Regions from separate parts of the Cupriavidus sp. genome, predicted to be linked through region 4. Evidence: predicted binding sites of a transcription regulator. Region 4 holds the regulator's gene; each other region holds the start of a gene.
What was found. The regulator FNR, encoded in region 4, switches genes on or off when oxygen is low (the NO sensors DNR and NnrR bind a similar motif). The targets are predictions, from matches to a motif close to TTGATNNNNATCAA.
Positions count from the first base shown of each region.

Region 1 (6,117 bases), on a different contig from region 4:
CTGCCCCAAATCATGCCACGTCAGGCCGTTTCAGATCGAATGGCTCCGCGATGAAAGGAAGTGAAGTTACAAGCCGGGCCCGCGACGCCCACGTGATGATCATGCGGAAAACGTCGCAGGCCGATGGCGCACCCAGTCCGGACAAGCACCATTACATGGACTTGATTTCGATCTTCTTCTCCAACTTCTGAGCTTTGACAATCTTCGGAAAGGTGACCGTCAATATGCCGTTCTTGAACGCCGCATCAATTTTCTCGACGTCGACGCCATCTGGCATGCGGAATGCGCGCTCGAAGGAGCCGTAATGGCGCTCGTGGAGGAAGTAGTCCTTGTTTTTTTCTTCCTTCTCGACGCGTTTCTCGCCTTTGACAACGAGCCCGCCGTTTGACAGCTTCACTTCGATGCTCTTCTCATCCAGGCCTGGCAATTCCATCGTGATTTCATAGCCTTTGTCGGTTTCTGCGAAATCGACGGCAGGACCAGCCCCGAGCATCCATCCCATGTCGGGCATAGCGGACGAGAAGTCCTGCGTCATCCGTGGGAACGAGGAAATCTTGAAGTCGCGATCAAAGCTCTGGAACAGGCGATCAACTTCGCGACGCAGCCCTTCCAACGGGTGCCACGCGTGGGGCATCCAGGGCCGCATCATTTCCTGTTGTTCTTTCGTGACAGGCAATTTACTTTCGGTTTTGGCCATTTCATCGTCTCCTGAAAGAATGGGAAAGGCGATGTCATGCTAGGTGATTTGAACCGCCTTCCGTTGATGGAGATCAACGCCTAGCCCCTTGGAATTCGACGCAGGCACTCGTCGTGGGAGGCTGCGCGGTCACGGAGCGGATGCCCGCGGGTTGGGAGGTAATGGTACGAACGCCCCATGTTTTGACGTGCCGCAAGGGGCGAAGTTAGCAAGCATATACAGTGCGTTGTAGCAGGCTTGGTGCCTGGAGGGAGCGCTACGCTATGGACTACGCCACAATCCTCGTACATCTGGATGGCAGCCGACATCTGCATCAGCGCGTGCATCTGGCTACCCAATTGGCACTATCCCACGGAGCAAGGCTCATCGGTTTGTTTGCCACGGGCCGGCCCGATCCCAATGACATCCGGGGCTTTGTCGATGGCGATCGCTATCTCGCATCATTCAATACCTTGCGCGATCACGCGGGCAGGGCGGCCAGGGCGGCGTTTGAAGGTGCGACAGCCGGTGTAGGTATCCGGACGGAATGGCGCGAATCTGACTGGGGCAGCTTATCGTCCGTTCTTTTGGAGTCTAGGCTCGCCGATTTGACCGTACTGGGACAGACCGATCCCACCGAGCGGTTCGCGCCGAGCGACAACCAGTTGGTTGACGAGATTATCTTGCACTGCGGACGTCCTGTCCTAGTCGTGCCGCACACGGGTTCGTTCCCCGGAGTCGGGCAGCGGGTGGTAGTGGCATGGAACGGCAGCGGCGAGGCAGCACGTGCTATCCGGGACGCATTACCGATTCTGGCCCGCGCAACGTCTGTGGAGGTCGTGCAATGCGTGGCGCCTGACCGTTGGTCAAATCCGTGGAACTCGCCAGGCCGGTATGCCGTCGCGTGGCTGCAGGATCATGGCATTCACGCGACCCTTTCAGAGTCGATGCTGGACAACGATGTCGAGGCAGGCGAACTGCTGCTGGCACGGCTTGCGGATTCGGATGCGGATCTGCTCGTAATGGGGGCGTATGGTCACGCGAGAATGCGTGAGCTCGTGCTCGGGGGTGTTACTCGGACCCTGCTAAGCGAGATGACGACGCCGGTCCTATTGTCACACTAGCGCGCTACACGCGCGGTCGTCGCGGACGGCAGGCTGGCGGCGCATATATCGTGGATGTGCCGGCGCATTCAATCTCTTACCAGCAGTACGGGGCAGGGCGCGTGCGCCAATACGCGGGTTGCCACGGAGCCCAGGACATTGTCCAGAAATCCCCCGCGCCCGTGGGTACCCAAGAGGATGCATTCAGCCTGTATCGTCGTCGCGAGCGCCAAGACCTTCTCGGGCGCGAAGCCCACTAGCGTGTGCGGAACGGTTGGAACCTGCGCGGCGGCCAGAATATCCAGCACCGACTGCATCGCACGCCCGGACGAGTCCTGATGCCAGGCTTCGATGTCGGTGTGGCTGATGAATGCCTTTACTTCACCGGACAGATCGGGCATGCAGTGGGCTACATGTACTGTAAAGTCATCGCGCAGCAATTGGCGCCTGGCGATGACACGGGCGGCGGCATCCGAGAAACGCGAGCCATCTGTAGCGAGGAGAACATTGCGCATGGTAGGACCTCCGTTGCGAATTAAGGACATGGTCCATTCCAGACTACGTATGCCAAGACCAGCCCTGTTGATCTGCCTCAAGTCCATCGCATGCACGAGATGAAATACGAATGATTCGTAGCGCGAATCCCAAGATGCTGGTGGCAGACATAATCGTTGGCGCATCAGTGCTTGCCATCTATCTTGGAGAGGGAAAACCGTTCCGCGGTTGTTGCTAGCGCGAGATCTGGCATGGCGTGCGCGTCGGAAGGCGGAGGGGCTGTCATGCATCGGGGACACGATGAAGATGTCGGTTGCCAGGATGGTCAATAGCGTAGGAACCGTGTTTTCAGCCGTTACGCTTGCGGGCGGACTTGTCGCGCGGGCCTGGCTCGGGGATACCGTCGCCGACGGCATCTGGCTGCTGGGGACGTTACCCAACGTCGTCGTACTCGCCGTCACGAGCGTCAGGGCTATCCTCCGCAAGGAAACCGGCGTAGATCTGCTGGCTCTGACTTCGGTGGTCGTGGCGTTGGGTTTTAGCGAGTTCCTCGTGGCGGCCGTTATCTCGCTGATGCTAGGCAGTGGGCGCGCGCTGGAGGACTACGCGCAGTTCCGGGCGCAACGCGAGATGACAACGTTGCTGCGGCATGCTCCACGGCAGGCCTTGCGTCACGAAAATGGCGGCTGGACGTCCGTGGGCGTGAACGAGGTTCGGGCAGGCGACCGACTGCTGGTGCGGCATGGCGAGGTGCTTCCGGTCGACGGTGTACTGGCGTGCGCGGGCGATCTTGATGAGTCCGCGCTGACGGGAGAAGCCGCCATCCAGAGGCGGGCTGCAGGGGAAGCGGTTTCCAGTGGCGCCCTGAACGTCGGGTCCGTGCTCGAGATGGTTGCGGGTGCCATGGCGTCGGACAGTACGTTTGCCGGAATTCTGCGCATGGTCGCGACGGCACAGGCCGAGCGTAGCCCGCTGACGCGCCTCGCTGATCGCTATGCCCTGTGTTTCATCGTTGTGGCGCTGGCCATCGCGGGTGCCGGTTGGCTTTGGAGCGAGGATCCTTTGCGCGTGCTGGGCGTGTTGGTAGTGGCCACCCCGTGTCCGCTGATCCTGGGCGTACCAGTTGCCATGGTGTCCGGACTGTCGCGTTGCGCAAGGCACGGAGTACTTGTGAAGGGCGGTGGCGCAATGGAGCGCCTGGCACGCGCGAGTATCCTGTTCTTTGACAAGACCGGCACGCTTACCCGTGGTGCTGCGCGGCTCGCGGAGATGGCTTGCGCGCCGGGCGAGTCGCCCGAGACAGTGCTGGGGCTTGCCGCCTCGCTGGGGCAGGGCTCGTCGCATGTGATCTCCGATGCGTTGACAACGACCGCGCGCGAGCGAGGCATGACTCTCGCCACGCCGGCTGGCGTAAAAGAGCAAGCCGGTGCAGGCGTCGAGGGGGTTGTCGAAGGCCATGCGGTCAGGATTGGGGGCAGTGCCTATGTAGTTGGTGATGCCAGTCTGCCGGCGTGGGCCTGCGAGATCGACCAGCGTATCCGTATGGGTAGCATGTCGGCAGTGTTCGTGGCCGTCGACGGTCGATTAGTCGGCATCCTGGCGTTGGCCGATACCTTACGGACGGAGACCCCTCGGGCATTGCGGTTGTTGAGACGAGAGGGATTTGCGCGGCAGGCGATGCTGACCGGAGACCGGCAGGACCTAGCGGAAGCCGTAGGAGCAATGCTCGGCGTCGAGGAAGTCTATGCAGCGCAATCCCCCGCGCAGAAACTTGAGCGGATTCAGGCCGCCAGGCACGACGGCATGGTGATCATGGTGGGCGACGGGATCAACGATGCGCCTGCCCTGGCCGCAGCGGATGTTGGCGTCGCCATGGGCGCGCGCGGCGCGGCGTCGGCTTCGGAGGTCGCGGACGTGGTGCTGCTTGTGGACCGCCTGGATCGTCTGGCCGATGGGGTGCGGGTCGCACGTCGCACGTTGCGAATTGCAAAGCAGAGCGCGGGACTGGGCATGATGCTCTCCATGGGCGCAATGCTCGCGGCGGGCCTGGGTATGCTGCCGCCGCTGGAAGGCGCAATTCTCCAGGAAGGGATTGATATACTGGCCATCCTGATAGCGCTACGCGCCGCCGTACCTCCGCGACAGGAGCAAAACGCGACCTTGGCCCCCGATGTGGTGGACCACCTGAAGGCGGAGCACGCGTTGTTGGAGCCAATCATGGACAAAATTCGCGTCGTGGCCGATACCTTGCCGACCTTGAGCGGCGAAGTGGCGCATTCCGAGTTGCGGGCGCTGAACCGATCGTTGTGCGAAGTGCTGGTGCCGCACGAGCGCAAGGACGACCTTCACCTCTATCCGGACGTCGCACAGTTGCTCGGCGGCGAGGATCCGATGGCAGCCATGAGCAGCATGCACCGCGAGATATTTCGAATGACGTCGGGGCTGAACAAGGCCATCGCCGCGGTGCCGCCAGATGGCCCAAGCAGCGAGGCCGTGCGGCATTTGCAGCGTTCGTTGTATGCGCTTGAAGCTGTCGTCCGCCTGCATTGCGCGCAGGAGGACGAGCTCTATCACGCGCTCGAAAGAATGGAGGCAAAGCGGGCATGAACCCGCCGTGCGCCGATAGATGTTACGACGCAGCCCGCAAAAGTGAGGCTGCATGGCGCTTTACAGATGGCCTGGAAATTCACACAGGCGGCGCCGCCGGCGAGCAATTGCTCGGCCGTGGCGGCGCCTTGATTTTCCGAATCGCAACGTGGCGACGCGATCCACTTCCGGTCATGGCGCGATGAATGCGGATGCAGATAGTAGACCTGCGCTGTTGGCTACTGCTCCATGATTGCCTCGATCCGTCCTTCGCGAATAGCTGCGACAAATGCGCGATAGTCGTTTCGGTTCTGAGAGCAGTACTCCGTCGCGAACTCGCAGATTGCGTCGTCGAAGGTCTGCCCCGAACCCATGTAGCCGGCGATGGCGGCGGCGTCTCCTGACCGTGCATGCGCACGGGCCAGCGCGTGAGCGCACATGCGGGAGTACTGCCGCAGCATGCCGCAGTCCCAATCTTCGATGACTGCAGACAGCTTCATGTCGCGGAGTTGCCGTACATAGAAATGACGACCACCGCGACCATGGGTCCAGCCCAGGAACACGTCGCTCGCGGTCTGCATCAGGCGTTGGCCGGCGATCACGCGCTGACCATGGTTCGTGTAAAGGCTCTTTCCCGCGTACGGCTCCAAAACGGACGCGCGGGCTTCTTTCACCTGCAGGAACAGCGGGTCGTCATCGGCCGCCAGGAACAGCCCGACTCCGCACATTGTGCCTACGCTGCCCACCCCCACCACCTTGATCGCCATGTCGAAGAAGTGAAAGCGGTCGAACAGGACCCGTGTATGCTCGGCCAGACTTTCCCGGTAGCAAGCGATGGCGTCGGCGTAATCGGATGTAACGCCAGGCGCCACGTCCTTGTCAGGATGGAAGATCAATGGGGGCTCGTCCTTAATTCTGGGGCGTTCCCCTTCCACGGACACCAGCTTCGGATACAGATGATCGGGTACCGACCTACGTCTTTCGGACTCGATGCGCTGGGCCAGTCGCTTGCGTGCCTCCGCGACGATTTCGGGGTCGCCACTGCGGTCTTCATACTTTTGGAGATCAATCCGGTCGTACCAGACGTCCAGTGCGCGCATCCAGCCGTAGTTGAACATGCGCTCGCGATACTCCAGTACGGCATCCGTCACAACCCGGGCGGCGTCACTCTTAGGCAATGCAAGATGTTCGGCTGCAATCGCCACGCTTGCCGCCAGGCGCTTGAGGTCCCATTCGAACGGGGCTGGCAGCGTTTCA
Region 1 covers NZ_DBHKYV010000023.1:23,933-30,049, reverse strand. Annotated here, with positions in the region: gene ACO550_RS24095 (Hsp20 family protein) at 152-697, opposite strand; gene ACO550_RS24090 (universal stress protein) at 961-1,800, shown strand; gene ACO550_RS24085 (universal stress protein) at 1,869-2,294, opposite strand; gene ACO550_RS24080 (heavy metal translocating P-type ATPase) at 2,575-4,881, shown strand; gene ACO550_RS24075 (DUF2252 domain-containing protein) at 5,100-6,117, opposite strand, start outside.
Region 1: the regulator FNR is predicted to act here: its motif matches at 2,362-2,375, upstream of ACO550_RS24085 (universal stress protein).

Region 2 (6,117 bases), on a different contig from region 4:
CGCGCAACATGGCCCGCAACCGGTCAATGTGCTGGAACGCCTGCAACAGGGCCTGGCCGAGGTGCGTCGCGAAGGCGCCGGTCTGTCGGTATCGCAACTGGCGCCGATGGTGCTGGAATCGAGCATGCGCGCACTCGATTTCCAACGCTGCTTCCTGATGATGCTGAACCCGACCACGCGCCGTTTCCATGCGCGGCTTGGTTTTGGCGACGGCATGCGCGAGGCGCTGCCGGCCTTGTCGTTCGAGGAAGGCTTCGTGCCCGACATCTTCCATTTTGCCGGCCTGTCGGCCAAGCCGCTGCTGGTCGAGGACACGTTCGACCCGGAAGTCGCACATCGCATGCCACGCTGGTACCGCGATGCAATCCCCGATGCGCGCTCGGTGGTACTGGCCCCCGTCAAGATGCGCAATCGCTGTATTGCACTGATCTACGGCGACTGGGGAGCCACCCGCATGCCCGCGGCCATCGGCGAGGCCGAACTGGAAGCGATCGATGCGCTGATGCGTGAAATCGCCGCGGGGGTCATGCGCGCAGCACCGGGCACGGCACAACCACCGCGCTGACGGTCAGTGCCGGCCAGCCTTGCGCTCGGCCTTGTTCGCATACATCGCGGCGTCGGCCTCGGCCAGCAGGTCATCCACACCCATGTGGTAGCGCGGATTGAACGCGATCATGCCGACGCTATAGCGCAATGCGTAACCCGCTGCGTTGCGTGCGTTCCACGCATCCACCTGCACGCGCAACCGCGCCAGCGCATCCTGGCAACCGGCCACATCCGTATTGGTCAGCAGCGCCGCGAATTCATCGCCGCCGAGCCGGCCCACCACATCCGATTCGCGAAATGCCGCGCGCAGCTCGGCAGCAAACGCCATCAGGGCACGGTCGCCCTCGGCGTGGCCAAAACTGTCGTTGATCGGCTTGAAGCCATCCATGTCGAAGAACACCAGCGTGGCCGGACGCGCAAGGCGACGGCACAGCTCGATCGCATGCTGGCTCAGTACGGTAAAACCACGACGATTCGACAACGACGTCAGTTCGTCCATCGTGGCCATCTGTACCGCAGCCAACTCGTGCTCCGCCATGCGCGCAAGATCGTGCAGCAATTCACGATCCTCGGCGTCGAAACTGCGTGGCTGCCGGTCGATCAGGCAAAGCGTGCCAACCTTGGCGCCATTGGCCGCCGTCAGCGGACGGCCGGCATAAAAGCGGATATGCGGATCGCCGGTGACCAGCGGGTTGTCGTGGAAACGCAGGTCTTGCGTGGCATCCGGAATCAGCAGGATATCGTCGCCACAGATGGCATGGCCGCAGAACGACGTGTCGCGCGACGCTTCGGTGGCGTCCAGTCCCTGGCATGACTTGAACCACTGCCGGTTGGCGTCGACCAGGCTGACCACGGCAATCGGCACGTTGAACAACCGTCTGGCAAGCCGCGTCAGGCGATCGAATCGTTCCTCGGGCGGGGTGTCGAGAACATTAAGCGACCGCAAGGTTGCGAGTCGCACGGCTTCATTGGCGGGAATCGGGGGCAGTTGCATGAATATGTCGCCTATCGGGCGCGTCGCTATGCATGACAACATTAACGGCAAACTCGCACAGAGGTGGACAATGTACGGTTTGTTTCACTTTTATGCGACCTGGGATTCGGTGATTTCGGCGATTTCAGTGATTTCCGTGGCATTGACCTCCGGGAATTCCACCAGCGGCACAAACTTGCGGGTCTTGCCGTCGAGCGCATCGATGGCCCCGGTGCCGATGTCGTACACCCAGCCGTGCAGGTTGATGCGACCTTGCGCAAGGGCCTCGGCCACGCTCGGATGCGTGCGCAGATGCGCGAGCTGTTCGATCACGTTCTCGCGCACCATGTCGTCGACCCGTTCACGCTCCGATCCATGCGGGCGTGCCAGGCTGATCATGCGTGCCCCGCTGGCATGTTCGAGCCATTCGGCAACCGATGGCATATGGTCCAGGCACTGGCAGTTGGCCACCGCCGTCATCGCACCGCAATTCGAGTGGCCGCAGATCACGATGTCGCGCACCTTGAGGCCGGCCACCGCGTATTCCACACTGGCCGACACACCGCCCGGCTGCACCGCGTAGGCCGGCACGATGTTGCCCGCATTGCGGATCACGAACAGCTTGCCGGGCTCGCTCTGCGTCAGCAGCGCAGGCTCCACACGGCTATCGGAACAGGCAATGAACAGCGTGCTGGGACTCTGCTGCGTCGCCAGTTCCTGGAACAGCGCGGAAAGCTTCGGAAACTCCTCGCGCTGGAATTTGAGAATGCCCTGGATCAAGTCTTTCACTGCGATCTCCCCCCATCTGACCGCATAGCATGGGCGTAAACAGCTATTAGGTCCAAGACCGGATTATTATGCTGACCATTGGCAATACCAATAGTTGAAGAGTCTGCTCATGCTGCTGCGCCACGTCCGATACTTCCTGGCGGTTGCCGATGCCGGCAACTTCACCCGTGCCGCCGAGGCGCTGCACGTCTCGCAACCGACGCTGTCACAGCAGATCCGCCAGCTCGAGGATTCGCTCGGCGCGCCGCTGTTCGACCGCAGCGGCCGGATGGTGCGGCTGACCGATGCCGGCGAGGCCTACTACCTGCACGCGCGGCGCGCACTGCAGGATCTGGAGGCAGGACAACGGGCGATCCACGATGTGGGCGAGCTCACGCGCGGCAACCTGCGGCTGGCCATGACGCCAACGTTCACGCCCTACCTGGTGGCGCCGCTGATCGTCGCCTTCAACGCGCGGTATCCGAACATCACGCTCAGCCTGCGGGAAATGCCGCAGGAACGCGTGGAGCCCATGCTGGCCAACGATGAAGTCGATATCGGCATTGCATTCGACGATATCCACCTGCCGGATCTTGAAGCCACGCCATTGCTGGATGAGCCGCTGGCCTACATGGTCGGCACCACGCATGCGCTGGCACGGCGCCGCACGGCACTCGGGGCCCGCGCGCTCGCCGGAGAGTCGATGGCGATGCTGACGCGAGAATTTGCCACGCGGGGCTATATCGCGCGCTACTTCGGTGCGCTGGGGATCGAGCCGCGCATCACGTTCGAGGCCAATTCGGTGAGCGCCGTGCTCGATGCGGTGCGCAGCGGGCGTCATGCCACGGTACTGCCGGCGGCCATCGCCGCCGATCACCCGGATCTGCGCATCCTGAAACTGGAATTGCCGCTGCCGCCGCGGCACGCCGCGCTATTGCAGCGCAAAGGCGCCTACCGCACCGCGGCGGCGCGCGCCTTTGTCGATTTCGCGCTACACGAATTTAAACGTCGGGGGTCCCCAACGCGCGGTTGATCCGCAAGGCGATCAGCGTCCCCGCCACGCCGGACAGCAGGTAGAGACTCACGGCAACCAGTCCGAACAGCGACGACAGGCCCAGCGCCACCAGCGGTGCGAACGCGGCGCCAAACAACCAGCCGAAGTCGGTGGTCAGCGCTGCGCCGGTGTAGCGGAACTCACGGTCGAAGTTGGACGTCACCACACCGGCTGCCTGCCCATAGGACAGCCCCAGCAGGCCGAAGCCCACCAGGATGAAGATGTCCTGCCCCGTGGCGCCACCGCCCAGCAGCCACGGCGTGGCCAGGCTGAAGATGCCGATCAGCACAGCCATTATCGCCAGCGTGGTGCGACGGCCGATGCGGTCCGCCAGCCAGCCCGAGATCAGCGTGCCGATAAACGCAATCACGGCGCCCACGATCTGGACCGCGAGCACGTCGCCAATTTCCTGGGTCTTGTGCAGGACTACCCAGGACAGCGCGAACACCGTGACCAGGTGGAACAGCGCGTAGCTGGCCAGCGCGGCAAATGCGCCAAGGAAAATATTGAAGCCCTGCGCATTCACCATCTGCAACGTGCTGATGGGCTCCAGTTCGTCTTCCTCGAGCAACCGCGTGTACTCGTGCGTGACCACCAGGCGCAGTCGGGCGAACAGTGCCACCACGTTGATGGCGAACGCCACATAGAACGGATAGCGCCAGCCCCAGTCGATGAATTCGGGCTGGGTCAGGCTCACATGCAGGAACAGGAACAACGAACCGGCCACGATAAAGCCGGTCGGCGCGCCCAGTTGCCCGACCATTGCGTACCAGCCACGCTTGTTCTCGGGCGCGTTCAGCGCCAGCAGCGATGGCAGCCCGTCCCACGATCCGCCAAACGCGATGCCCTGCAGGAAGCGGAACAGGGCCAGCAGGTAGATGGCCTTGCTGCCGATCGACTCGTACGACGGCAGGAACGCAATCCCTACTGTCGCGGTGCCCAGCAGGAACAGTGACGCGGTCAGCTTGATGCCACGCCCCCAGCGCCGCTGCACGCGCATGAACAGTGCCGTGCCAAACGGTCGACCGATAAACGCAAACGAGAAAATCGCGAAGCTGTACAGCAACCCGGCCAGTTCACTGGCAAACGGGAAGTACACCGTCGGAAAGACCAGCACCGACGCGATGCCATACACGAAGAAGTCAAAGTACTCCGAAGCCCGCCCTATCACCACGCCTGTGGCGATCTCGGCAGGTGCCACATCATGGTGGCCGGGCGCCGGAGGTGCAGTCGGCGACGCGCGATGCTGGTGGGACAGACTGGCCATCGTGGAGTCTCCATCGAAGTGCGGAAGGAATGTCGTACTGCACTTAAAGTCCCGCACTGACAAGAATAGCGCCTAAACTGCCATTGGAAATCGAAAGATTGCTGCGTCAGTGAGCCTTCGACGTTAATCAAACGCCACTTCCGAGACCATGCCACGCTTCGATGCTGTAGTGCCGACGTTTAGTGTGACGGGTAGATTGCTTCTGCGAAGTGCCGCGATCGCCATATTGGTGAGTCTCGCGGGATGTAGCAACGCGGTGCTGTTGTCGCCTTCTGGCGACATGGCGCTGCGGCAGCGTGACCTGATCATCATCGCCACCTGCCTGATGCTGTTGATCATCGTGCCGGTGATATTTCTCACGCTGCTGTTCGCGTGGCGCTATCGCGAGAACGCGAAGGACGCGCCATACAACCCGGAATGGGACCACTCCACGGTGCTGGAACTGGCCATCTGGGCCGCGCCGCTGCTGATCATCATCGCGCTGGGCGCGGTGACCTGGGTCAGCACCCACCAGCTCGATCCCTACCGCCCCCTCACGCGTATCGACCAAAGCCGCCCGGTGACCGCCGAAGTGAAGCCGCTGACCGTCGAGGTGGTGGCCATGGACTGGAAGTGGCTGTTCCTGTATCCCGAACAAGGCATTGCCACCGTCAACGAGCTGGCGGCTCCCGTCGATCGTCCGATCGCGTTCAGGATCACCTCTACTTCGGTAATGAACGCGTTCTTCGTGCCGTCGCTGGCCGGCATGGTCTACGCCATGCCGGGCATGGAGACCAAGCTGCATGCGGTGATCAACCAGCCGGGCGTCTTCGACGGCATGTCATCCAACTACAGCGGCGCGGGCTTCTCGCATATGCGCTTCAAGTTCCACGGCATGTCCAACGAGGATTTCGACCGCTGGGTCCAGCAGGCGAAGTCGTCAGGTGCCCAATTGTCGAAGGACACGTACCTGAAGCTGGCCAAGCCCAGCGAGAGCGAGCCGGTGCAGCGTTATGCCAGCGTGGCGCCGGACCTCTACAACCTGATCCTGAACCGCTGCGTGGATGGCGGGACCTGCATGGCGGACACCATGGCGCTTGATCGCAGCCGTGGCAAGTTCGATCCGTCGGCGGAAATCTGCACCGCGAACAATACGGCCGACGTTGCGCCCGTGTTCGCGCCAGATGCCTCCCCCAATGACGGCAGGCGGCTGTTGCGCTGACGCACGGTCCGGCTTCCGCCCTTCACGTTTTCGCCAATCTTCATCGGCCAGAATTGGTCAACACAGGCCCAGGTGACAACCATGCCCGAGCGTTCCGAACTCGCCAACACGATTTTTGGTCGTCTTTCGTGGGAGGCCATCCCGTTACACGAACCAATCCTGATCGCCACCTTCGCGGCCGTGATACTGGGCGGCCTGGCGCTGGTCGGCGCGCTGACCTACTTCCGGGTCTGGGGCTATCTGTGGCGCGAGTGGTTCACCAGCATCGACCACAAGAAGATCGGCATCATGTACGTGGTGCTGGGCAT
Region 2 covers NZ_DBHKYV010000004.1:164,550-170,666, reverse strand. Annotated here, with positions in the region: gene ACO550_RS09310 (HDOD domain-containing protein) at 1-565, shown strand, start outside; gene ACO550_RS09305 (sensor domain-containing diguanylate cyclase) at 569-1,540, opposite strand; gene ACO550_RS09300 (carbonic anhydrase) at 1,631-2,308, opposite strand; gene cynR (transcriptional regulator CynR) at 2,418-3,320, shown strand; gene ACO550_RS09290 (MFS transporter) at 3,289-4,608, opposite strand; gene cyoA (ubiquinol oxidase subunit II) at 4,757-5,809, shown strand; gene cyoB (cytochrome o ubiquinol oxidase subunit I) at 5,891-6,117, shown strand, end outside.
Region 2: the regulator FNR is predicted to act here: its motif matches at 4,726-4,739, upstream of cyoA (ubiquinol oxidase subunit II).

Region 3 (6,117 bases), on a different contig from region 4:
CGGGCCCGCGGCGCGAATCCGTGCCGTGGCGGCCGAACATGGCCTGGCCCTCGGCGACACCGAGATCATCGATGCGCCGCACAGCCATGCTTCCGCCGAAGGCGCCGTGGATGTGGTGCGCACCGGCAAGGCCGAACTGCTGATGAAGGGTAGCCTGCACAGCGACGAATTGCTGCATGCCGTGGCACGCGGCGCCAGCGGCCTGCGCACCGAACGGCGCCTTTCGCATGTGTTTGCGATGGATGTGCCGAACTATCACAAGCCACTGTTCATCACGGACGCAGCCGTCAATATCTTTCCCACGCTCAATGAAAAGGCCGATATCGTGCGCAACGCCATCGACCTTGTGCGCGTACTTGGTATCGAACGGCCCAAGGTTGCCATCCTGTCGGCCGTGGAAACCGTTACCGACAAGATTCCGTCGACCATCGAAGCCGCCGCGCTCTGCATGATGAGCCTGCGCGGCCAGATCGAAGGCGGCATCCTCGACGGCCCGCTCGCATTCGATAACGCAATCAGCAAGGCAGCGGCGGAGACCAAGGGCATCAAGTCCGACGTGGCGGGCGACCCCGACATCCTGCTCGTGCCAGACCTGGAAGCCGGCAACATGCTGGCCAAGCAGTTGACCTTCCTGGCAGGCGCGGAAGCCGCGGGCATCGTGCTCGGAGCGCGCGTGCCGGTGATCCTGACCAGCCGCGCCGACAGCGTGCGCGCGCGCATCGGCAGTTGCGCCATCGCGGTACTGCTGGCGCATGCACGGCGCACCGCCGAAGCCGCGGTCAACGTCTGATCCTGCAAGGAGTACCCACAGCGTGAGCACAACGCATCCCGTCATCCTGGTTGTCAATGCCGGCTCATCGAGCGTCAAGGTATCGGTCTATGTGGTGCCCGAGTCCGCGCATGAAAACGTCGATATCCAGCCCACGCTGGCCGCGCATGGCCAGATCGAAGGCATTGGCGTGGCACCGCGCCTCGTCGCACGCATGGCCGACGGGCGCACCGTTGCCGACGAGCGCTTCCCGTTGGAGCAGATCGCCGATCACGACGCCGCATTCCGCCTGATTCGCCTGACCCTGAGCATCGGATTGCGCGACACGCCGCCCGTGGCGATCGGGCACCGCGTGGTACACGGCGGCAGTGAATTCTCCGATGCCGTGCGCATCGACGACGGCGTAATCGCGAAACTCGAGGCGCTGGTGCCTTTGGCACCGCTGCACCAGCCGCACAACCTGACGGCGATCCGCGCAGTACGTAGCGCCGCACCCGACCTGCTGCAGGTGGCCTGCTTCGACACCGCGTTTCATGCGGGTCATGATCCGCTGGCGCAGTTGATGGCGCTGCCCTACGAGTACTACGAGCAAGGCGTGCGTCGCTATGGTTTTCATGGCCTGTCGTATGCATATATCGCGCGGCGGCTCAAGCAGGTGGCGCCCGACCTGGCGGAAGGCCGCGTCATCGTGGCCCATCTCGGCAATGGCGCCAGCCTGTGCGCAATGCGCGGCGGCCGGAGCGTGGAATCGACCATGGGTCTGACCGCGCTCGATGGCATGCCGATGGGCACCCGCTGCGGATCGATCGATCCCGGCGCGGTGCTGTACCTGGCCGCGCAAGGCATGGACGCCGACGCGATCCAGTCGATGCTCTATGGACAGTCCGGGCTCAAGGGCATCTCCGGCATCAGCAGCGACATGCGTGCGCTGCTGGACAGCGACAGTCCGCGCGCAAAGCTGGCAGTCGATTTCTACGCATATCGCGCCGCGCAGGAGATCGGCAAGCTGGCGGTCACGTTGGGTGGCCTTGATGCGCTGGTGTTCACGGCCGGCATCGGCGCCAACTCCCCCGATGTGCGCGCACGGATCTGCGCGCACCTGACCGACCTGTTTGGTGTGGCCATCGATGCCGCAGCCAATGGCGAGAACTGCCAACGCGTCAGCCGCGATACGAGCCGCGTACCGGTGCTGGTGTTGCCAACCGACGAGGAAGGCATGATCGCGCTGTCGACGGCAAGGATACTGCGCGAAAACGGCGGGTTGTAAGTGAGTTTAAGCTCCCCTCTCCCGCTTGCGGGAGAGGGGTTGGGGGAGAGGGCCAGCGGTTCAAATTTCGATCGTCGCGTCTTGATGTGCCGGCCCTCTCCCCCGCCCTTCTCCCATTTCATGGGAGAGGGGAGCAAACCATTGGTTTGTGTTAGTCCTCGAGATAGTGCGCGCGCAATCGATCCACATCGATATCGAGTCCTTCAACGAATCGCTCGACACTCCCATACGCTTGCCCGATCGCATCCATCGATGCCTCCAGATATTCGGGCCGCACATCGAGCAGCGGCATCATGACATCGGGCGATACCCCGATCTGGCTTACACCAGCCAGAATCCTCTCGTTGAAGCCACGATTCCAGTGGTTCGACTCAAGATAGTTGGCCACGATATCGTCCTGCGCGACACCCAGTACGCTCAGCAGCAGCAGTGACGCAAAACCAGTACGGTCCTTGCCTGCAGTGCAGTGGTACAGCAGTGTGCTGCCTGCCTCGGCATGGCGCAGGAACGCGCCAAACGCGTCGCGATAACGCACCGGAAAATCGCGATAGACATCGAGCATGAAGCCATGCATCTGGGTCGCGCTGCTGGTGCGCAGGCGTGGCATCAGTGCATCCATGGACATCGAGCCGTCCAGCACGGGTACGGCCAGCCATTGGAAGCGTTCGCCGAAGACTGCTTCGGCCGGTGACTTCTCGCCCGGCGAGCGGAAGTCGACCACGATGTCGAGTTCCAATGCGTGGAGCTTGTCGAGGTCGGCGGCACAACCGAGTGCGGGATTGGCACTGCGGTACAGCTTCGCCGGCTTGATACGTCTACCCTCCCGCCCAGTCAGTCCACCCAGGTCACGCGCGTTGGCAATGGTCTCCAGATCCAGGCACGGTCGCATGCCGGCCTGGCTTGTTCCTGCGATATCGGTTTTCATCAGGCTGCGCGGGAAACCTCGGACTTCAGACCGGGGATGGATAGCGCGGCGTGCGCAGCACGCCCTTCTCCCGCTTTTCCTCTGTAGGGGCTATCTTTGGGACGGAAGTGGTAGCCATATCCGTCTGCCCGCTGCACCAGCGAACAACGGCTATGGCTGATTCCCTGCACGACGCCATTCGGCGTCTGGATGTTGAACGAGCCTGACGCGCGAACGGCAACGCGGCCCGCATAGGTTCCCCGCTTCTTTCCGCTTGGCACGATGGCGCGCACACGGTCGCCCGTCTGGAATCCCTTTACCTGCTTCTGGCGCATGAGGTAGCCGCGCGGGAACCCGGTAGCCGTCAGCCGCGTGCGCTGATAGCTACCGCGCCCCGTCGCCTTGACTTCAAGTGTGGGACACTCCCAACCGGTGATGGCCTCAAGATTGCCGACACATGCCGCATCCAGTGCATGGGTCTTGGGAATGGTGTGAATGGCTCGGTTGAACTTGGTTTGGCCTCCCGATGCGAGTTCAAGGGGCAGCCCCATGGCCTGCAAGGCGTTCGCCAGCGAGCACGGCATCAACGGCTTGCCATTGCGGTCCAGCACAAACACCGACATGATCGGCTCCTATTGAATAGCTGCCCTTACGGGCCTTGTAACGCCTCCCTTTCGGGAGGTCTCCCCTCGGGCATGTTGTGCAGCAGCTTGGGCTTGCGCCCGGCGATGGCCCGTTTCGTAGCTACCCGTGCCTTGTCTGCAACCATCGCTTCCAGAGCCCGGAACTGAGGAAGCATTCCGGGGTGGGTCTGCGAACTTCTACACAACGTAGCGGATTAGTTACCGCTTGCCCTGGTCAACCCCGAGCTCTTTCAAGCTCCGCCCTTTAGGGCGGGGTAGTTGACATCTTTCTGGCGTATCACATCACACGCATTCGAAAATGTTCAGCATCGGCGTCAATTATTTCAGATCGCCAGCTTCGAAGACAGCCTGCTTGCCAAGATAACCCGCCAACCATTGCTACACCTGCAATAAGGCGTTTCTCTTGACAAATTCTGATCTGACAACGATTTGATCCAACGCAAACTCGCGAGCCCGGCAGTCTTGGCACACCCACGTGCAGTTCACATAATGACCACATGTCGAACGCGGCGATCCTGCGTCGCGACGCGTCCGACAGGCTGCTCCACACAAGGGATGTCACCATGCCTGATCCGCACACCTCTCCTGCCGCCCCCGGTGCCCCCACCGCGGCCGTTGCCGCACCGGCCGCACCGAAGCTTCGTATTCACTGGGGTCTCTACGCCGCTGTCCTCGTTCTGATCGCGGTACTGCTGATTCCAATGCCGCCCGACCTGCCGGTTGCCGGCCAGCGCATGCTGGCGATCCTGGCCTTCGCGGTGGTCGTGTGGATCACCGAAGCAGTGACCTACGAAACCAGCGCCATCATGATCACGTCATTGATGGCGGCACTGGTCGGCTTCGCGCCGATGGTCAACGATCCGAACACGATGTACGGCACATCGCGCGCGCTGGGCATGGCGCTGGCCGGTTTCTCGAACACCGCACTGGCACTGGTAGCCGCGGCGCTGTTTATCTCGGCGGCGATGACCGTCACCGGGCTCGACCGGCGTATCGCACTGGTCACGCTCTCGGCCATCGGCACCAGTACGCGGCGTATCCTGATCGGCACGATTGCGGTCACGATCATCCTGAGCCTGGTAGTGCCCAGCGCTACGGCTCGCAGCGCCTGTACCGTGCCAATCATGATGGGCGTGATTGCCGCGTTCGGCGTCGACAAGAAGTCGAATATCGCCGCCGGCATCATGATCATGGTGGCGCAGGCTACCAGCGTGTGGAACGTCGGTATCCAGACCGCCGCCGCGCAGAACCTGCTGACCGCGGGGTTCATGGACAAGCTGCTTGGCGAACGCGTAACCTGGCTGCAATGGCTGGTGGCCGGCGCACCTTGGGCCATTGTGATGTCAGTCGTGCTGTACTTCCTGGTGCGCTGGTTGCTGCCGCCTGAAACCGAAGCCATCGCCGGCGGTAAGGAAGCCGTGCAGAAGGAACTGGCCGCGCTGGGGCCGATGACCGGGCCGCAGAAGCGCCTGGCCGCCGTCGCCATTGGCCTGCTGCTGTTCTGGGCCACCGAAGGCAAGCTCCATTCATTCGATACCGCCACCATCACGTTCGTGGGCCTGGTGATCCTGATGATGCCGCGCATCGGCGTGATGGACTGGAAGACGATGCAGCAGCGTACGCCGTGGGGCACGCTGATCGTGTTCGGTGTCGGTATCAGCCTGGGCACTGCACTGCTGACCACGCAAGCCGGCCAATGGCTTGGCAAGTTCGTGGTCACCCATTCGGGCCTGGCCGACCACGGCACGCTACTGATCTTCGCCATCCTGGCCGCCTTCCTGATCCTGATCCACCTGGGCTTTGCCAGTGCCACCGCGCTGACCGCGGCATTGCTGCCGATCCTGATCTCGGTGTTGCAAACCTTGCCCGGCGACATCAACAAGGTGGGCATGACGATGCTGCTGGGCTACACCGTGAGCTTCGGCTTCATCCTGCCGATCAACGCGCCGCAGAACATGGTCTGCCTTGGCACCGACACGTTCAACGGCAAGCAGTTCGCCAAGATCGGCATACCGGTCACGATCATCGGCTACCTGCTGATGCTGCTGTTCGCCGCCACGTACTGGCGCTGGCTCGGCTGGGTATGACGCACGGCTGAATTTTTCCCGAACCTATCAAAGCCCCTGCCATGAAGCTGACACTGGACACCGCGCGCACCTTTGCGCGCAACATACTGATCGCACAGAATGTGCCGCACGACATTGCTGACGATGTAGCCGAACATCTGGTCGAAGCAGACCGCTGCGGCTATGTCAGCCACGGCCTGTCGATCCTGCCCAACTACCGTCGCGCCATAGATGGCGGCAGCGTCGATATCGCAGGCCGCGCGGAATGCGTGCTCGACCGCGACATGCTGATGGTGTTCGACGGTCATGGTGGCTTTGGCCAGCACGTCGGCAAGAGCGTGATGCAGCAGGCCATCGAGCGTGTGCGCCAACACGGGCACTGCATCGTCACGCTGCGCCGCTCGCACCATCTGGGCCGCATGGGCCATTACGGCGAAATGGTAGCGGCGGCCGGCTTCGTGCTGCTG
Region 3 covers NZ_DBHKYV010000008.1:178,213-184,329, forward strand. Annotated here, with positions in the region: gene ACO550_RS13930 (phosphate acetyltransferase) at 1-790, shown strand, start outside; gene ACO550_RS13935 (acetate/propionate family kinase) at 813-2,036, shown strand; gene ACO550_RS13940 (tyrosine-protein phosphatase) at 2,188-2,961, opposite strand; gene ACO550_RS13945 (hypothetical protein) at 2,961-3,563, opposite strand; gene ACO550_RS13950 (DASS family sodium-coupled anion symporter) at 4,148-5,671, shown strand; gene ACO550_RS13955 (Ldh family oxidoreductase) at 5,713-6,117, shown strand, end outside.
Region 3: the regulator FNR is predicted to act here: its motif matches at 4,014-4,027, upstream of ACO550_RS13950 (DASS family sodium-coupled anion symporter).

Region 4 (6,117 bases):
CGCAGCGGGCGCCGGCTTGCGACGGCCACGACTACGCGGCGCCGCGGGCTGGGCACCCTCGCCACCTTCAGCCGCCACGGCGGGGTCGCCCTCGCCGCGGCCATCCCGGTCCTGTGCCGCCTGGCGGCGCGTGGCCACCAGGTTGCGCAGGCCGCGCCGAAGCCCCTTGCGGCGCGGTGCGCCGTCGGCGTCGTTACCCGAATCGGGGGCTGCGCCGGTGTCGCCCGGCACGTCCGGCTGGCGGACGTCTTGCTCAGCGGAATCAGACAAAGTATTCACTATCGATGTTGCAAGTTATTCAGTTGGACACGCGCTCGTCGTCGTCCTCGGTCGGCAATGGCAGTTCGCCAGTCCGATCCGGACCTTCGTCGGCCGCCGCTTCGGGAGCCTCGGTGCCCACGTGGAAACCGTTGGCGTGAGCCACCGGCGCATCGTCGTCCTGCCCATCATCCTTCACGGGCAAATGCGCGACGCTGGTTTCTTGTTCATCCTGCCCGGCTTCGCCCCCGGAATCAGGTTCGGTGCCGGCCGCATCCATATGCTCCGGCGCCTCGGCGGGCGGAGTCTCCGGCACTACGGCGGATATCTCCGTAGCGCCAGCCGCGTCGCCGGTTTCGGCAAACGCTTCCTCGTCACCCACCGGCGGGTTGGCCGTGGCGATTTCCTCGAAGTCGATCGCCTGCTGATCGAGCAGCGCGGCCTGCGCCTGTGCCTGCGCATCTTCCAGCGGTGGCAACTCGTCCAGCGAACGCAGCCCCAAGTCGTCCAGGAACGCCTTGGTCGTTGCATACAGCGCTGGGCGACCGGGCACATCGCGATGGCCGATGACCTCGATCCAGCCACGATCCTCGAGTTTCTTGACTACGTCCGTGCTGACCGTCACGCCGCGGATTTCCTCGATATCGCCCCGTGTGACAGGCTGGCGATACGCAATGATGGCCAATGTCTCCATCACCGCGCGCGAGTACTTTGGCGGCTTTTCCGGATTCAGGCGATCCAGGAATTCGCGCATCTCCGGGCGGCTCTGGAACCGCCAGCCACTGGCCAGGGCAACGAGTTCGACCCCGCGCTGCTGCCAGTCCTGGCGCAATTCTTCCAGCAACACCCGGATGGTGTCGGCACCGACGTCGTCGGCAAACAACCGCCGCAGATCGCCAACGCGCAGTGGCTCCTGCGCACAGATCAACGCGGTCTCGAGGACGATCTTCGCCTCTTGGGTATTCATGTGATTGCGTGCAGCCTGTCTTTGCACCTGCCCCCGGATCCATCCCGGGGCACTGGAGATTGCAGATACAGCGGCGCCGAAGCTTTCCGCCATCTCATCGCGCAGCCAGCGCGCATGCCTTCTGGCAGCGCAGCCGTGCACATCTTTCCTTGCATCGAGTTGCCGGTCTGTCCGGCAGGAGATCGTCCGGGCCTGGCAGGCTTCGCCAGTCGACGGACCTCTTGCGTCGCGCCTTCTCCCTTCGGGGCGGACAATCGCCAGGGCCACCGAATGGCCAAGACGGCAAGAAAATACGGATATCGGCTCAGGCAACCCAGACAACAATCGCCTTGACCCGGCGCCACCTTCCACACCGCCGTCGGCCTTTTAACCAGATCTTTTGAACCGGATGGACTGTGGGAATGGTTCCGGCATGCCTAAGCAGCCCCGAAACCCTGGACCGACACCCCAGATCAGGAATGTCGCCCCGGCGACGCCACGAGCATGACGCGGCGCGATACCGTGGTTCTCGCGATTGTATGGCATTCCGCCCCCCGCCCGCAACCCGCCGCTGTGGTCGATTCAAAACACCACGCAAAAACCGTGTTGCGCGAGCGTATCAGGAAGCCAGATCGCCCGCGCCACGCCGAGCGCGCCAAACCCGATCACCACCAGCGCCGACGCGGTCCGAATCACCGGCTTGCGTGACAACTGCCGCAGATAGCCAGACAACCCCGAGATCACCAGCAGGTTAGGTAGCGTGCCCAATCCGAACGCACCCATCACGAGCGCACCCGATGGCGCATTGCCAGCGAGCAGCGCCATGGCGAGTGCCCCATAAACCATGCCGCAGGGTACCAGACCCCATGCCAGCCCCATGCCATAGCGGCGCAACATCGGCGGGGTGCGCTGCTCGCGTCGCACCGCTGCCGGCACGTATCCCGCCACCGATCCCGCCAGGCGCACGACGTGCGATGCGGCACGCGATGCCAGCCGCTCGATCCAGCTGACAAGACTGGTTCGCCCGCGTAGCAACCACAGCCCGGTAAGAACCAGCATCACACTGCCGGCCGCATAGAGCCAGCGCTGCAGTGGCAGATACTCCTGCTTCCACACGGTTGCGCCGACCGCGCCCATCAATGCGCCAAGCAGCATGTAGGTGGTCAGGCGTCCGGCGTGCATCACGCACAGTTCGGCCCACCAGCTACGCGGCGAGCGATGCACGATCGCGGCCACCCGGCGCGTGCCGTTCTGCTCCGCGGCAATCGCAATGCCACCGCACATTGCGGCGCAATGCACGCCGCCAAGCAGGGCCACCAGAAAAACGCTTAAAAGTACACCAAATGGCAACTGTTCCTCGCTTCCGCGTCACTCGACGCTGTAAAATGCCTGCATCGCGCCCTCGCTTCAAGCGCATTCAAAACGAGCACTTCAATTGTTGACTTCCATTCCCGTCACCGAGATGTCGCCCCGCTGTTCCACGTGTGCCATGGGTCAGCTTTGCCTGCCCGTGGGCATGTCGCAGCAAGACCTCGTGAAAATGGACACGCTCGTGCAGGAACGCGTTCGTGTTCACAAGGGTGAAACGCTGTACCGCATGGGAGAGCCCCTCACCGCGGTCTATGCGATTCGCTTCGGCACACTGAAGACGCACGTCACGATGGAAGACGGGCGCACGCAGATCACGGGCTTTCACCTGCCCGGCGAAGTGATCGGTCTCGACGGGCTCAGCGAGATGCAGCACGCATCGGATGCCACGGCACTCGAAGACACCGAAGTCTGCGTCGTGCGGTTCGATGACCTGCAGGTATTGTCGGGCCAGCTTCCGTCGCTGCAAGGCCAGTTCCTGCGCCTGATGAGCAAGGAAATCTCCCAGGACCAGGTGATGCTGATCACGCTCGGCTCGATGCGTGCCGAGGAGCGTCTCGCGGCGTTCCTGATCAACATGTCTGAACGACTGTCGGCGCGCGGATACTCCTCGACAGAGTTCGTACTGCGCATGAGCCGCGAGGAAATCGGCAGCTACCTGGGCCTGAAGCTCGAAACCGTCAGCCGACTGTTCTCGCGCTTTGCGGAAGCGGGGCTGATCCAGATTCGTCAGCGCCATGTGAAGCTGGTCGATATGGAGGGTATCAAGCAGGTCTACAGCCGATCCTGCTGAACGGCGCCTTCGCGAGCAACATGCAAAAGGCCGCACCGGAGCGCATCCGGTGCGGCCTTTCCGTTTTCCAGGGTTCCCAGGCACTTCATGCATACCGGACCTATTCGAGTTCATCGGTATCGCTGAGCTTCACCGGCATCGTGTACAGCGTCAGCCCGCTGGACAACGCGCAGAACAGCCACGCCACCAGGAATCCCACCGTATAGACCGCCTGCCGCGATGCCTCGACCGGATGCCCGAAAAAACTGAGATCACCAGGATCCACCACCGAGAACACCACGGCCGTTGCCGCGCCTCCCATCAGGAATGCCGGCCATAACACCCACATCAGCCAGCGCAATCTCATGGTTGCCTCGCTGGTGTCCGGGCATGGTCAACATCGACCTTCTCCACGACCAGGCCATGACGGGTGGCATCCCCGACCGGCATATCGGCATGCGTGCTTGCCAGCCAGATCGTGATGCCGCAACCAATCATGGCCAGCAGCGGTCCGCTCATCAGGATCCACGGCCATGGCTCCTTGTACCAGGGCTTGGCGGGATGTGGGGTCATTGCGCTCTCCTCTTGGTATCGTCCAGCTTCACAGATAAAGCATCACAGATTGCGGGGTACGATAAAACTCGTGCTTTGCCGGATCTGCACCGCACGCGCGGGTTCCGCTTCGGCGGTCACCGTCACGCTGATCTTGTACGTCCCCTGCCTGGCATCGTCGATCGGCACGCGGATCCGGATTGGCAACAAGCGGTTCGATGTGGGCGACAACGCTTCCGCGGTGTGATCGTATTCGACGACCATCCCCTTCAACTCATCACTGCCGGCCTGCACGCGCACCTTCATCGGCGCTTCCGTTGTGTTGATCAACTGGAGTCGGTACACGTTCTCGATCCAGCGCCCTTCCACCTCGCGGCCAAGTGCGCCGCGATCGCGGATGATGTCGACCTTGAGCGGGGTGCGCATGGCCAGCGATGCGACAAATCCTACGGCCAGCAATAACCAGATCATGGTGTAGACGATTGTGCGCGGGCGCATCAGCCGTTTGCGTGCATCGGTCACGGACAGGCTCTTGCGCATCGCATTTTCCGATGTGTACCGGATCAGCCCGCGCGGATACTCCATCTTGTCCATGACCTGATTGCAGGCGTCGATACATGCCCCGCAACCAATACACTCGTACTGCAGGCCATCGCGGATATCGATCCCGGTCGGACACACCTGCACGCAGATGCTGCAGTTCACGCAATCGCCCAGGCCTGCCGCATGATGGTCTGCCTTGCGCGAACGGCTGCCACGCGGTTCGCCACGCCCCACGTCATAGGTCACGACAAAGGTATCGCGATCGACCATCACGCTCTGGAAACGCGCGTACGGACACATGTACTTGCAGACCTGCTCGCGCATGAAGCCCGCATTGCCCCACGTCGCAAACGCGTAGAACAGCATCCAGAAGGTTTGCCACGGGCCCAGCGAGAATTGCAGGATCTCGCTGCCCAGCTCACGGATCGGCGCGAAGTAGCCAATGAAGGTGAACCCCGTCCACAACGCGATGGCCACCCACAGCGTGTGCTTGGTCGCCTTGAGCCGGAGCTTGCGCAGGCTCCACGGGTCGCCGTCCAGGCGGATACGGGCGATGCGGTCACCTTCGACACGCCGCTCGATCCACATGAATATCTCGGTGTAGACCGTCTGCGGACAGGCATAGCCGCAGAACAGCCGCCCCGCAATAGCCGTGAACAGGAACAGTGACAGCGCCGAGATCACCAGCAGCACTGCCAGGTAGATCACGTCCTGCGGCCACAACACCAGTCCGAAGATATAGAACTTGCGTGCACCGAGATCGAACAGCACTGCCTGGCGGTCGTTCCATTGCAGCCACGGCGTGCCGTAGTAGACGAGCTGGGTCAGGATCACCAGCCAGACACGCCAGCTTGAAAAGGCGCCGGTCACCGAGCGCGGATAAATCTTGCGTCGTACCTCGTACAACGCCTCTTCGCTAGCCTCCGCGGCGCTGCCTGCGGGCGGCGCTGGCCGCCAGCCGGGGGCCTCGGTCCGGTCCCGCGTTGCGGGGGGAGATTCCAGGGGCGCGTTCATTGTTTAGCCCTCATGCTCCGGCGCGGGCGGTACGCCGCCCAGCGTCGGAGCGGTTTGTCATTGCCCTGCAGGCGCCGTGTTCGACAGGCCCCAGATATAAGCCGTCAGCATGCGGATGCGTTCCGGCGTCAGGATTTCCTCATGTGCCGGCATATGGCCGTTATGACCCTTCAGGATTGCATCGGTGATCGATCCTTCGGAGCTGCCATACAGCCACACCTTGTCGGACAGATTGGGAGCACCGAGCGCCTGGTTCCCCTTGCCGTTCGCACCATGGCATGCGGCACAGGTCGACTTGAACGTACCCTCGCCGCGCGACGCACGGATCGGGTCGTAGGTCAGTCCCGACAGCGAGCGCACGTACTGCGCCGTGTCCCCGGCCAGCTTGCCGTCGATGGTGCCTGCGAACGGCGGCATCATGCCGTTGCGGCCCTTGGCGATGGTCTGCTGGATCGTCTCGGGGTCGCCGCCGTAGAGCCAGTCGTTGTCCGTCAGGTTCGGGAAGCCGCGGCTGCCGCGTGCATCGGAACCATGGCATTGCGCGCAGTAGTTCAGGAACAGGCGCTGACCAATCTCGCGCGCATCGGGGTCTGCCGCCACCTGCTTGACGTCCATCTTCAGGTACTTGGCATAGACCTCGTGCTGCATCTTCTCGGCGGCCTGC
Region 4 covers NZ_DBHKYV010000030.1:64,266-70,382, reverse strand. Annotated here, with positions in the region: gene rluB (23S rRNA pseudouridine(2605) synthase RluB) at 1-270, opposite strand, end outside; gene scpB (SMC-Scp complex subunit ScpB) at 299-1,225, opposite strand; gene ACO550_RS28025 (urease accessory protein UreH domain-containing protein) at 1,787-2,554, opposite strand; gene fnr (fumarate/nitrate reduction transcriptional regulator Fnr) at 2,640-3,365, shown strand; gene ACO550_RS28015 (hypothetical protein) at 3,466-3,711, opposite strand; gene ACO550_RS28010 (hypothetical protein) at 3,708-3,917, opposite strand; gene ccoG (cytochrome c oxidase accessory protein CcoG) at 3,960-5,453, opposite strand; gene ccoP (cytochrome-c oxidase, cbb3-type subunit III) at 5,511-6,117, opposite strand, start outside.